Linked DNA regions of Ruficoccus amylovorans. The protein of the gene in region 1 binds, or shares a complex with, the protein of each later gene. Links are inferred from orthologs where the notes say so. Each region holds a gene or a part of one and is shown on either strand. Other genes may lie near its edges.

Region 1 (7,733 bases):
ACAAGCACAGCTTCTGGTGCCTGCTCAAGCCGGGGAAGAAGCTCCCCGTCGGCGGCACCTTTTCCGGCCCCGGCTACCGGGCCGAAGTTCTCGCCCTCAAACCGACCGGTGAACGGCTCGTGCGCTTTGCGCTGGAGAGCGCAGACAACGTGATCGCGCTGACCGACCGCATCGGAGAGGTTCCCCTGCCCCCTTACATTGAGCGTACCCGCGAGGCCGACCCATCCCTGCGTCGCCTCGACGAGGAACGTTACCAGACCGTTTACGCGGACGAGCGACACAAGGTCGCCGCTGCGGCCCCCACCGCCGGGCTGCACTTCACGCCGGAGCTTCTGGCCCGGCTGGAAGCCGACGGGGCGACCTTTTACGACGTGCGCCTCCACGTCGGGCTGGACACCTTTCAGCCCATCAAAACCGACCGGATCGAGGACCACCTCATCCACCACGAGCTTTACGAAATCCCCGCTGACGCCCGCCGCGCCCTGGCCGGAAGCGACAGCACCACGCAGCCCGGGCCGCGTATCTGCGTGGGCACGACCAGCCTGCGCGCCTGCGAGGACTTTATCCGCAAGGCACCTGCAACCGGAGAGGATGAGACTTTTATCGGCGAGGCCGGGCTTTTTATCTATCCACCCGACACCTGCCACAGCGCCGAGGGGCTCATCACAAACTTCCACCTTCCGCGTTCGACCCTGCTGTGCCTGGTCTCGGCATTTCTCACGCCCGGCAGCACTGACGGGATTAAATGGTTGAAAGAGCTCTACGCCGAAGCTATTGACAGACAATACCGTTTCTACAGCTACGGTGACGCTATGTTTATTCGGGGTTAAGTTTCGGCGGCTCAGGCTTTACATAGTTTTCACACTCTGCCAAATACTGCTAAAATCTTGCCAAACTCAGGAATATACCTGAGCTGTTTTGCCTCTCATGTCTGATCACGCCAACTTGAACTTCAGCGATCTGGTGGAGACCTATTACACTCCGCTCTACCGTTTCGCTTACAGTCTGGCGAAAAATGAACATGAAGCGTCCGATCTCACCCAGCAGACTTTCGTCATTTACGCGGAAAAAGGAGACAGCCTGCGCGACTCCTCAAAGGTCAAGTCCTGGCTCTTCACCACGCTGTACCGGGAGTTTCTGCGCCTGCGCCGGCGAGCGGCTCATGTTACTCCTCAGGAAAACGACATTCTCGAACTTGAAGCCCCGTCCGTCGAGCCCGGCATCGCCCGCACCCTCGACAGCCAGAGCGCCCTCGACGCCCTTGAGCAAGTCGATGAAGCCTACCGCGCCCCGCTCACCCTCTTCTATCTCAAGAGCCTCAGCTACAAGGAAATCGCCGAAACCCTGGACATCCCTATCGGCACGGTCATGTCCCGGCTCTCGCGGGGAAAAGCCCAACTGAAAAACATTCTCCTGAGCAGCACCGCCTCCTGATTCACCTTCGCCACATGGACACTTCACAAGCCAAAGCCATCCTCAGCGCCTACCGGGCAGATATGCCCGATGCGGACGATGCTGCCTTTAGCGAAGCCCTCGCCTTGGCCGCGAGCGACCCTGAGTTGAGCCGGTGGTTCGAGGATGAGCAGAACTTCGATGAAATTTTTTCCGGCAAGCTCAACTCCATCGAGCCCCCCGCCGACCTCAAGGCCAAGCTTCTCGCCCTCGACCCTGCTGCCAAGACGATCCCCTTTCCCGCGCCCGGCCAGCCCTCCCCTGAGCAACCGTCCTCCGGAGGTATTCTTCCTGGCCAGCGTCCCTGGTGGAAGCGCTCCTCCATCCTCTCCGCCGCCGCCACTGTCGTCATTTTTCTCGGCTTCGGGCTCGTCCTGCTCGACCCCAACCCGGTGGACGCCGAGCCCGAGTTGGACCAGATCTACGATCGTATCGGAGAGCACTTTGAGCAGGACCCCAAGCCCGCCCAGAACTCTACCGATCTGGACCAGATTCGAGGCCTGCTGGATGCCTCCGGGCTGCGCTCCCCCGGCCCGTTGCCGCCCAAGGTGGACGCCTTGGCCGAGGTCGGCTTTGGCAGCTTCACCTTCCGCGACACCACGATCAGCTTTATCGAGATGAAGGGCGACCAGACCTTCTGCCTCTACCTGCTCGATCCCACCCTGGCCGGAAACCACGTCCCCGCCGACGGAACCCCGGTCGTGATCCAGCGCAATGACCTGGCCATGCTCGTGTGGCGGGGCAGCAAAAATCTTTGCGTTTTAATTGTGCGCGGACCAGTTGAAGAAATGAAGGACCTGCTTTAAGTTCGCCGATCATCTAACTAAACTGAACCACATGACACAAAAAACCATCCTCTCACTCCTCGCACTTGGCATTGGCTCGCTGGTGGCCGTCCCGGCCCAGGCCGCCAACACGATCTTCCAGATCGATCCGAATCACTCGGAGGTCAGCTTCAAGGTCCGGCACTTTCTGAACCAGGTTCCGGGCAAGTTCACCGAGTTTACCGGCGAAATCAGTGTCAATGACGCTGACATGACCAAGAGCACGGTCAACGCCACCATCCAGGCCAAGAGCATCGACACGAGTAACACCAAGCGCGACGATCACCTGGAGTCGGCGGATTACTTCGATATCGCCAAGTACGCGACGATCACTTTCCAGAGCACGAAGTGGGTGCAGACCGGTGCCGACACCTATGACGTGACCGGCGACCTGACCATGCTTGGTGTGACCAAGCCCGTCGTGCTCAAGGTCAAGTACCTCGGCCAGCAGGAAGGCGTCGGCCATTATCAGGGCCTGCTTATCAACGGTTGGGAAGCCACCACCGAGATCAAGCGCTCCGACTGGGGCCTGACCGCTGGCGGACCCGTCGTGGGTGACGATGTCTCCATCTCGCTGAGCATTCAGGGCCACCACAATATCGTGGATTCCAAGGGACCGAACCCCACCAAGTAAAGCCTCGGCATACTCCGAGCGGACAATCCCGCTCTTTCCCGTTTTTTCACAGAGCCCGGACACTGGTCCGGGCTCTGTTTGTTTATGAGATTACCCGCGAAGCGACGCGAAGGGGCACGAAGAAATTCCCTTTCATATTCTCTTGGCGACTCTTCGCGTGGCTTCGCGGGCGACCGTTATTCTATCGTTCTATTTTCAAAGTAAAATCAGCCGTGCCAGGTCCAGGCGTGGCAGCAGGCGGTGGCGGCGGCGTCGGATTCGTCCGAGGGCAACTCGGCCAGCAGTTGCAGGTGGTGGCGCATCATGCTTGCGACCTGTTCCTTGCTGGCGCGTCCGGCCCCGACCACCGCCTGCTTGATCCGTAACGGCGCGTATTCAAAAACCGGGAGGGATCGCATGGCAGCGGGGGCGATGGCTGCCCCGCGTGCCGCGCCGAGGATTTGCGCAGTCTGGAAGTTCTGCACGTAGATGGTCTGCTCCAGCGCCACGCAGACCGGTGGCCTGTCATGCTCCAGCATGACACTTACCCGGTGTGCTATCACCCCGAGACACTCCGCGAATCCAAGCTTCGGACGGTTGCGCACGGTCTCGCTGGCCAAGAGGCGCGGCTGCTTGCCGGGGGCGAATTCCACCAGGGCCAGCCCCGTCCCGCGCAAACTCGGGTCAATCCCAAGGACCACGCCCGCGAAAACGCGCCGAACGTCCGTCACAGGGGCGGAAGATGCCCCGGGAACAGGTTTGCCGGTCAGTTTGGCCGTCCACAGGTTGCGGCTGGATTTGCGTGCCATGATTAGAAATTAAGCTCTGCTTTTACCCGACAAAGACCGCTGGGAGCAAAGCCCAAAACCGCCCCGCGGCCAAAACAAAAACGGCGCATGGACTTTTCCATGCGCCGTTGAAAAATAGACCGAAGCTCAAGTCGGGATCACACCCAAACGGAAATGCCTAAAAACGTTCCGTTCTTCGTGCGCAGGCTTTAGAGCTGGGCCTGAAGCTTGCTCGAAAGATCAGCCTTGCTGGTCATGCCCACGACCTGATCGACGACTTCGCCGCCCTTGAAAATCAGGATGGTCGGGATGGCCCGGATGTTAAACTTGCCAGCCAGCTCGCTGTTGCTGTCCACATCCACCTTGCAGATGCTGACCTTGCCGTCCAGCTCCCCGGCGAGTTCTTCCAGGATCGGGGCGATGGCCTTGCAGGGGCCGCACCACGGGGCCCAGAAGTCCACCAGAACGGGCGTGGACGCCTCAGTGACCGTGGCGTCGAAGCTATCGTTATCGAGGTTTTGAATCTTTTCGGATGCCATAAGATGAGAATATTAACAGGGGCTTAGTCGGGCGATGAGGGCTAACCTTTCATGCTGACAAAAATCAGCGCGGCAAAAACCACAGCCACGACCGCGCAAACGGCGTCAACGGCCAGTCCCAGCGCGCTGACGGAAGATCCTTCCGCGACGACGGGGTCGGCGGCGCGTGCCTTCGGCACGGGCTTTGAAGGCTTAGGACGCGAAACGGGCGCTGCAGGCTTGGCAGCTGTATTGGCCGCGACCGGTGACGGTGAAGGCGGCTTCGGGGCCCCGGCAACCGGCGACGGAGGCTTGGGAGCTCCAGTGACCGGCTTGGGCGGGGTCGGCAGCTTAACGGCACCCTCGGCACCGGGAGCCTTGGCGGTAAAGGGCGAGCGAGTCACCTTAAACTGAGGCTTTTCGGCGGGGGCGGCCGGTTTATCGTTATCGGCGGGGGGCGGTGTATGCGCCGCTTCCTGAGCCGGGGGCGGGGTATCCTTTTTTTCTTCGTCGCTCATGCGTAAACACGGATTGTTCGCGTTCGCCGGGTAAAGTCAAGCGCCTGACTGAGAATAGTCACCGGCAGGAACTTGCGGAAACTTAAGATACGCGGACAAAAAGCGCCAAGAGATGCAATGCGAGTATTTTGTCCAAGTAACCTAAACAGCCCCACCCGCGCCGGACATTTCCTCCGCCCGGCAAGCCCGGACGCCTCCCTTACTGGGAGTGCTTCTGGATCAGGTCGGCGACTTCGCGGTGGTCGGCCTCCTCCAGCTCCTTGCCCCGGCGCTTGAGGTCTTCAAAGGTCTTCATCACGGTTTCGGTCATGCGCTCGTGCGTCTCGGCTGAGCCGCCAACGATGGCGAACTTATCGGCCTGGGTCACGCGCTTGTGCCCGTCCTTATTATCCAGCCCGATGCCAAGCAGGCCCGTGATCTTCTGTTCCTTGCGTTCCATAATAAAAGTCAGGATGGCTAATGAGTTAAATGGCTAAATGGCTGATTTTTAATGGTTAGATACTGAAGATAGAAGACAACAATTAGCCAGTGCGACTGTGGATTTCCTGAAATCCTCTGACAGTCTGAAACGTGCCGCTTAATCGTAAAAAGGCAAGCGCCGGGTTACATTCGCGGATCAGCGGCGCGGGTTCTCCCCTTCGTCACCCGCATGCGCGTCGTCATCATCCAGCGCCTCATCGGCTTCGAACGGGTCTTCCCCGTCGCCAAATTCGTCTGCCCCGGCGTCGGTTTCTACGTCTGCTGATTCGGAAAGACTTTCTGACGCCTCGGGTGTTTCCGCCTCCGGTAAATCGGCGGCGAAGGCATCCTTGTCCCAGGGCTCGCCGTCGTCATCCTCTTCGTACTCGTCCCCCTCATCAGCCGACTCCACTGCCGCGCTGACAGCGGCCGCCCCGGTGCTCACGGAGGCTGTGTCGGGCTCGTCTTCCTCGTCGGGGAGCGGAGGTGGCTCGTCCTCCTCCGGGCGGGCGAAGCAACGGATGTCCCCGAAAAGCTCCTCCTGCTCGACGGTGAGTTTTTTCAGGCGGGTCAGCTCCAGCACGGCCAGCAGCGAGGCCACAATGAGCGGGACGGTGATCTTTTGCCCCGGCTCAAACAGCTCGGTAAAGAGAAACTCCGGCGTGTCAGACAGCTTGTTGAGGATGTACTCCATCCGATCGGAGACGGTGACCTGCTCGTCCCGGATTTCGCCCTGGACGATTTTCTCGGCCAGGCGGCGCAGCACGAGGTTGAAGACGTTCCACAGCTCGATGCGGTCGCTGTTCTTGACCGGGCGCGGGGCGACTTCCTCCTCCTTGGCCGAAAACAGCCGGGGCAGGAAGTCCTGCTGCTGCTCAACCAGTTGGCGGATCTGTTCGGCGGCGTCCTTGAAGCGCTTGTATTCGAGCAACTGCTCGACCAGTTCCCAACGCGGGTCGGCCTCCTCGGCTTCTTCCTCGGGCTGAGCCTCCTGATCGTTGACCGGCAGAAGCATGCGGCTCTTGATGTACATCAGGGTGGCGGCCATGACAAAGAATTCGCCCGCGACTTCCAGGTTAAGCTCGTCCATCTCCCGCAGCACGCCCATGTACTGGTGGGTGACTTCCTCGATGGGGATGTCGTAAATATCCAGCTCGTTCTTGCGGATGAGAAAGAGCAGCAGGTCCAGTGGCCCCTCGAACACAGGCAGGCGGATGGCCATCTCCCGGCTGGGCAGCAGGGCGTCCTGTTCTTCGGCGTGCTCGGCGGGCGTCGTCATGGCTGGTGGGCGGGCGTGCTCAGGAAGGGATTCCCCGGCGCCGCCCTACTCTTTTCAGGAAATACAATGAGGCGGCACCGGCGGCGCTTGTCAAATCCTCACGAGGCTGAAGCTGACCTGGAAGCGGAAACCGTTCTGACGGGTGGAACCGGAGGTGTGGATGATGGCGAAGGTGGCTTCCCAGGAGCGGCCCAGCATGGTTTCCCACAGGTAAGCCTGCTCGGTCAGCTCGCCCAGGTCGGCATCGACGGTCCAGTAGGCCCCGAGCAGGTTGCGGCTGTCGAGCCGGTAGCGCACATCAAGCAGGAACTGGTTGATGTCGTTCCCAACCACGTCGGTGACGTAGTTGTTCCCGAAAAAGGCCGTCCACTCCTCGCCGTCGGTGAAGCGCACCCCGGAGGTGATTTCATCGAGGTTGAGCTTGTTCGGGTTCACGCGCAGCAGGGTGCTGAACTGGACCCAGTAGGCGGGCATGAACTGGATAATGGCGTAGGTATCCGAGTAATCCTGCTCGGCGGGCTCGGCGGGCTGACCGTAACGGGCCGGCTGGGCCGGGGCGGTGGAGAAGCGGAACTCCTGGTACAGATCGACCGCAAAAAGGTCGCGCGAGCCGTATTCGGGGTCGCGGGTTTGGAAAAGATTCTGCACGCCGACGCGGATCGTATTCTCCTCGTAAAGGTCGTCGATGTTGCGCTTGTTGGCCAGGCCGAGCGGCTCCAAGTAGGTTTCAAACGAAGCCAGGCGGTCGATGGGCGGAATAAGGGTGTCGCCGGACTGCGCGGCGGGAACGTAGCGGTACTGGACGGTCGGCTGGAGATAGTGGCGCAGGCCATCGATCTCCCAGAACTCGTTCTGGTAGTCCCAGACGCCGACGGCGTTCAGGTCCACATCCACCCCGAACTCGCCCAGCACGCGGGTGTAGCTGCCGGAGTTGCCGAGAGTGACGGCGTAGTGCGTAGCCATGACCCCGGCCACCGGTGTGATGACGAGCCAGTCGCTCGCGGCGATGGGGTAATGCACGCCGTAGTAGCCGTTGATTCGGTTACTGTTCAGGGTGTTGAAGGAGCCAGTGGGCGAATTTTCCTGCAACGTGGCGTAGCTGACATCAAGCCGCTGGTACAGGCCGGTGTCGAAGATCTCCGTCGGCACGAGGTCGAAGCGGACTTCCGGCAGGCGCTGGGCCACGGTCTGGAAGTCGTTGGGCTGGAGGCGGGCGATGGCGTTGAGGAACCAGTTTTCGCCCTTGTAGGTAGCCTCGAAGAAATTGTCCGGCTGCTGGTTG
Region 2 (5,228 bases), on another replicon or contig:
GAAGACCTCGTGCCAGTCGGCCATGCGGATGGTCTTGTCCAGGGCGTCGGTGAACTCTTCCCGGCAGTCGGGATAGATGGCGTGGTCCCCGGCATGGGCGGCGTAGGCGACGCAATCGGCCTTGCGGGAAATGGCCCAGCCCGCCGCGAGGGAAAGCAGGATCATGTTGCGGTTGGGGACGACGGTCTGCTTCATCGACTCCTCCGCATAGTGCCCCTCGGGCACGGCGATGGCCGGATCGGTCAGGCTGGAGCCGCCAAGCAGGCTGACGACGCCGCTCAGGTCGGCCACCCGATGCTCGATCCCGAGCAGCTGGCAGAGGGCGGCGGCGCAGGTGATCTCCTTGTCGTGGCGCTGGCCGTAGTTGACGGAGAGCGCGGCCACCTCGTGGCCGTTTTTCAACAGCTCATATAAAAGTACGGTCGAGTCCAGACCGCCGGAATAAACTACTATCGCATTCATGGTGAAATTCAGTGTGCGGGCGGCATCCGTGCCGCCCGGCCCCTGGGAATTTCCTAGCAGGGAAGAACGTATCGTGCCGGAAATCGCCCCCGAGTCGATGATAAACGCGAGGGCGATCCTGTGGCGCGGCGAAGCTTATTGCCCGCCGTTGATCGACTCCTGCATCTGCTCGGCCTCGTAGGCGTTGATCTGGCCGTTGCCAGCCCAGTCTTCCACTTGCTGCGACTGGTTGGCGTCGAGGGTTTGGACCTTGGGAGCGTTTTCGTCGGCTTCGACGTTTTTTTCAAATTGTGCGCAGCCCGCGAGCAGGCAAACCGGGAAGAGAGCGAGGACCATTTTGTTGAACATGGCGGCGAGCATGGGCAGGCTCTGTCACTGGCACAAACCAAATTTGCGGCGCGTAGCCGCACTGGACATCATCATACCGCTTCTCTCCAGGGTTGAAGCTTTACGGTTCTTGCGAAGGAACGAAGTTCCGTCTCAAACGTTTTGGGTGAGAGCGAGAGAGGGTGTTTTTTGAAAAAACACCCTCTCGTATAACCCTCAAAGCTACTTGGGACCGGTCGCTTACGCGCCGACGCCGAACTTGTCCGTCAGGTAGCGCTCGGCGGAGATGGCGGCGCGGCAGCCCATCCCGGCGGCGGTGATGGCCTGGCGGTAAACGTGGTCCGAGCAATCACCGGCGACATAGACGCCCTCGATCTCGGTGTGCACGCCGCTGGCGTGGTTGGAGACGATGTAGCCGTCTTCGTCGGTGGGGATTTCGTCGCCCAGGAATGCCGTGTTGGGGATGTGCCCGATGGCGATAAAGAAGCCCTTGGCCTCGATCTCGGAGACTGCGCCGCTTTTGACGTCCTTGACGCGCACGGCGCGCATGTTGCCGGACTCATCCGCGAGGACTTCCTCGGGGACCGTGTTCCAGCGGACCTCGATCTTGTCGTGGGCGAGGGTGCGATCGGCCATGATCTTGGAGGCGCGGAACTCGTCGCGGCGGTGCAGGATGGTGACCTTGCTGGCGAAACGGGTGAGGAAAAGTGCCTCTTCACAGGCCGAGTCACCACCGCCAACCACGATCACCTCCATGCCCCGGTAGAAGGCACCGTCGCAGGTGGCACAGGTGGTAACGCCCTTGCCGCCGTACATCTCCTGTTCGCCGGGGATGCCGAGCAGGCGCGGGCGGGCGCCAGTGGCGATGATGAGCGTACGGGTCTCGTAGGTCTTGCCGGAGGACTTGAGGATTTTTACGTCGCCCTTGAGTTCGACGGACCCGATCACGTCGCTGGCAAACTTCGCCCCAAAGCGGGCGGCTTGTTTGCGGATGTTATCGGTCAGGGTGTAGCCGTCGATCCCCTCGGGGAAGCCGGGAAAGTTTTCCACCTCGGAGGTGGTGGTGAGCTGGCCGCCGGGCTGGGTGCCCTCAATCACGAGCGGCTCCAGGTTGGCACGGGCGGCGTAAATGGCGGCGGTCAGGCCGGCGCAGCCGGTCCCGATGATGATGACGTTTTCCATGATGCGAATTTAAGGGCTTTGGGGGAAGAATTGGAAAGGAAAAACGGCCCACCCCGCGGGGCATTAGCGCCGCGTATGGGCGGGCCGTTAAATGGTTATTTGCTGAGGTACTCGGCCACACCTTCGTGGGTGGCGTTCATGGCTTCCTTGCCCTTTTCCCAGTTCATCGGGCAGACTTCGCCGAACTGCTCGAAGTGCTGGAGCGCGTCCACCATGCGGATGGCCTCGGCGATGCTGCGGCCCAGCGGCAGGTCGTTGACGATCTGGTGGCGCACGACGCCTTCCTTGTCGATCAGGAACAGGCCGCGGTAGGCGACAAGTTCGCCGCTGGCCACGAGGCTGCCGTCCACGTCGATGTCGTAGTCGCCGGTGAGCACGTCATAGGCCGAGGAAATGGTCTTGTTGGTGTCGGCCACGATCGGGTACTCGACCCCTTCGATGCCGCCCTGCTTGCGCGGGGTGTTGACCCATGCCCAGTGGCACTGCTCGGTGTCGGTCGAGCAGCCGATGACCTGCACGTTGCGCTCCTCGAATTGGCCGAGCGCGTCCTGGAAAGCAATCAGCTCGGTCGGGCACACGAAGGTGAAGTCCTTCGGGTAGAAGAACAGGACCACGTACTTGTCCCCCAGGAACTGGTCGAGGGTGAAGTTCTCGACGATCTGCCCCTTGACACAGGCGGCGGCGTTAAAGTTCGGAGCTTTTTTTCCTACTAGAACTGACATGTCTATATGCGTATTGGTATGAAGTGGCGGCGGTTGGTGCCGACCGAAGCCCAACATCGAATCCGGCTTGCTCCCGCTGTCAAGCCGGGGAAGACATCTGCCTAGTCTATTCTATTATGACTACGATAGGCGCAGCCTATAGCGAGTCGGCCAAAAGCCTACCGGACGAATCGCGGGCATCGGCATAAAATTCTCCGGTGATAATGCAAGGGACATGGTTACTCAGGGCTGTGGCTGGGCGTCGGCGCGCTTGTGGCGGCACTTATCCTCCAGCAGCTTGGCCACGAGGCCAGTCCAGCCGGTCTGGTGGGAGGCACCGACGCCCCGGCCGTTGTCGCCGTCGAAGTACTCGTTGAAAAGCACCAGGTCGCGGAAGTGCTTGTCACGGTACTGCCCGGCGTGGAGCCGGTGGACGGGCCGGTCGCCGTGCTTGTCGGGCAGGAAGATCGCACACAGGCGGCGGGAGAGTTCGGCGGCGGCCTGTTGGAGGTTGACCCAGTTGCCGGAGCCGGTGGGCAGCTCGACCTTGAGGTCGTCGCCGTAGTAGTGGTGGTACTTTTCCAGCGCCTCGATCAGCAGGTAGTTGACCGGGAACCAGATCGGGCCTCGCCAGTTGGAGTTGCCGCCGAAGAGCGCGCTGTCGGACTCCGCCGGTTGGTAGGAGACGCTGAAGTCCTTCTCGTGGTAGTTAAGCCGGAACGGGTTGTCGCGGTGGACTTTGGAAAGCGAGCGCAGGCCGTAGGGGGAGAGAAACTCGTTCTCGTCGAAGAGGTAGCGCAGCACCCGCTCCAGGCGCGGGCGCGAGGGGATGGCGAGCATGAGCTTGGGGTCCTCGTGCCGCCCGCCCTCGAACTCCAGGCAGGACATTTCCTTGGAGAAAACCTCGTTGTGGGTGAGGAACCATTGCAGGCGCTTCTTGAAGCGGGGGAGCTTTTCGATGGTGTTGACCTGGAGCACTTCGGCCGCGCAGATGGGCAGCAGGCCGACCATCGAGCGGATGGCCATCGGGATGGTGGTGCCGTCGGCCTGGAGCATGTCGTAGTAGAAGCCGTCCTGCTCGTTCCACAGACCGGTGCCGCCGAGGGTGTTCATGGCCTCGGCGATGGCCACAAAGTGCTCGAAGAACTTCGAGGCCACGCCCTCGTAGGCCGGGTCGTTGGCGGCCAGTTCGAGGGAGATCGAGAGCATGGTCGAGCAGAAGAAAGCCATCCACGCGGTGCCGTCGGCCTGCTCCAGGTGGTAGCCGTCGGGCAGGGGCTTGGAGCGGTCGAAGGCCCCGATATTATCCAGCCCGAGGAAGCCCCCGGCGAAGAGATTTTTGCCGTGCGGGTCCTTGCGGTTGACCCACCAGGTGAAGTTGATGAGCAGCTTGTGAAAGCACTGGGCGAGGAAGTCCAGGTCGCGCGCGCCGCGGCGGCCCGTCATCTTGTAAACGCGCCAGACGGCCCAGGCGTGGACGGGCGGGTTCACGTCGGAAAAGTTCCACTCGTAGGCGGGAATCTGGCCGTTGGGGTGCATGTACCACTCGCGTAGCATGAGGATGAGCTGCTTCTTGGCGAAGTCCGGGTCGATCTTGTCGAACGGGATCATGTGGAAGGCCAGGTCCCAGGCCGCGAACCACGGGTACTCCCACTTGTCGGGCATGGAGATGACGTCGCGGCAAAAGATGTTTGTCCACTCGGCGTTGCGCCCGTGTTGCCGCGACTCCGGGGGCGGGGGCTCGCCGGGGTCGCCGTCGAGCCAGTCCTTGACCACATAGTGGTAAAACTGCTTGCTGTGCAACAGCCCGGCGTAGGCCTGCCGGATGACCTGCTCCTCGTGCGGGTGCAGGCCGTCCTCGCCGATGATGGCGCGGTAATACTCGTCGGTCTCGCGGATGCGGGTCTTGAAGGCCCGCTCGAACTCCGGTCCGAAGGGCTTGGGCGGACGCTTGTCTTTCAGGCTGAGGCGCAGGCGCAGGGTGCGGGTTTCCCCGGCCTTGAGCGTGAGCCGGAAGTGCGGGGCGGCCTTGGTGCCGTGGGCGTCGGGGTTGACGGCGTCGGTCTCGCCCGCGCACAGCAGGTGGTGGAAGGCGTCCTTGGTGAAGGGGCTGGCGTTGGACGAGCCGAAGAGCTTTTCGTTGTTAGACTCGTTTTCGGTAAAGAGCCAGTCAGCCGGCTCTTCCTCGGTTTCCAGAATGAAGGACTCTAACTCGTCGTGGTGGGCCTCGGCACAGCGGGGGCCGGACTGCGCGATGCGGGGCTTGGGCGTGCAGCCCTCGTGCGAGCAACCCCAGCTCCAGGTATTACGGAACCACAGGGTTGGCAACAGGTGGAGCGGAGCGGCGTCCGGGCCGCGATTGACCACGGTGATTTTGATCAAAAGGTCATTCGGGGCGGCCTTGGCGTACTCGGCGAAAACGTCAAAGTAGCGGTCGCTCTCGAAAACGCCCGTGTCGAGCAACTCGAACTCGGGCTGGTTGCGGCCCCGGCGGGCGTTCTCGGCCAGCAGGTGCTCGTAGGGGTAGGCGGCTTGCGGGTACTTGTAGAGGCTTTT

The links. Proteins that work in one complex are often made in the same cells at the same time.
Region 2: the proteins of trxA (region 1) and trxB are in contact, whole or in part, in a crystal structure (PDB 1F6M), measured with the Escherichia coli proteins. The link is inferred for Ruficoccus amylovorans from one-to-one orthologs.

The regions. Positions count from the first base shown.
Region 1 is NZ_JACHVB010000020.1:174,604-182,336, forward strand. Bases 2,552-5,432 are described here. They hold trxA (thioredoxin), read right to left. Parts: upstream 4,217-5,432; coding sequence 3,887-4,216; downstream 2,552-3,886. Other genes in these bases: H5P28_RS07210 (YceI family protein), read left to right, coding at 2,552-2,910; H5P28_RS07215 (crossover junction endodeoxyribonuclease RuvC), read right to left, coding at 3,117-3,698; H5P28_RS07225 (hypothetical protein), read right to left, coding at 4,258-4,713; H5P28_RS07230 (hypothetical protein), read right to left, coding at 4,913-5,152; H5P28_RS07235 (segregation and condensation protein A), read right to left, coding at 5,330-5,432. Also shown: tRNA preQ1(34) S-adenosylmethionine ribosyltransferase-isomerase QueA, read left to right, coding at 1-830; H5P28_RS07200 (RNA polymerase sigma factor), read left to right, coding at 928-1,434; H5P28_RS07205 (hypothetical protein), read left to right, coding at 1,449-2,258; more of H5P28_RS07210, read left to right, coding at 2,290-2,551; more of H5P28_RS07235, read right to left, coding at 5,433-6,451; H5P28_RS07240 (LPS assembly protein LptD), read right to left, coding at 6,542-7,733. UniProt on the Escherichia coli protein: Participates in various redox reactions through the reversible oxidation of its active center dithiol to a disulfide and catalyzes dithiol-disulfide exchange reactions.
Region 2 is NZ_JACHVB010000013.1:17,638-22,865, reverse strand. The notes cover bases 1-2,803. They hold trxB (thioredoxin-disulfide reductase), read right to left. Parts: upstream 1,972-2,803; coding sequence 1,030-1,971; downstream 1-1,029. Other genes in these bases: H5P28_RS03240 (peroxiredoxin), read right to left, coding at 2,067-2,693; H5P28_RS03250 (hypothetical protein), read right to left, coding at 598-810; queC (7-cyano-7-deazaguanine synthase QueC), read right to left, coding at 1-462. Also shown: H5P28_RS03235 (MGH1-like glycoside hydrolase domain-containing protein), read right to left, coding at 2,916-5,228.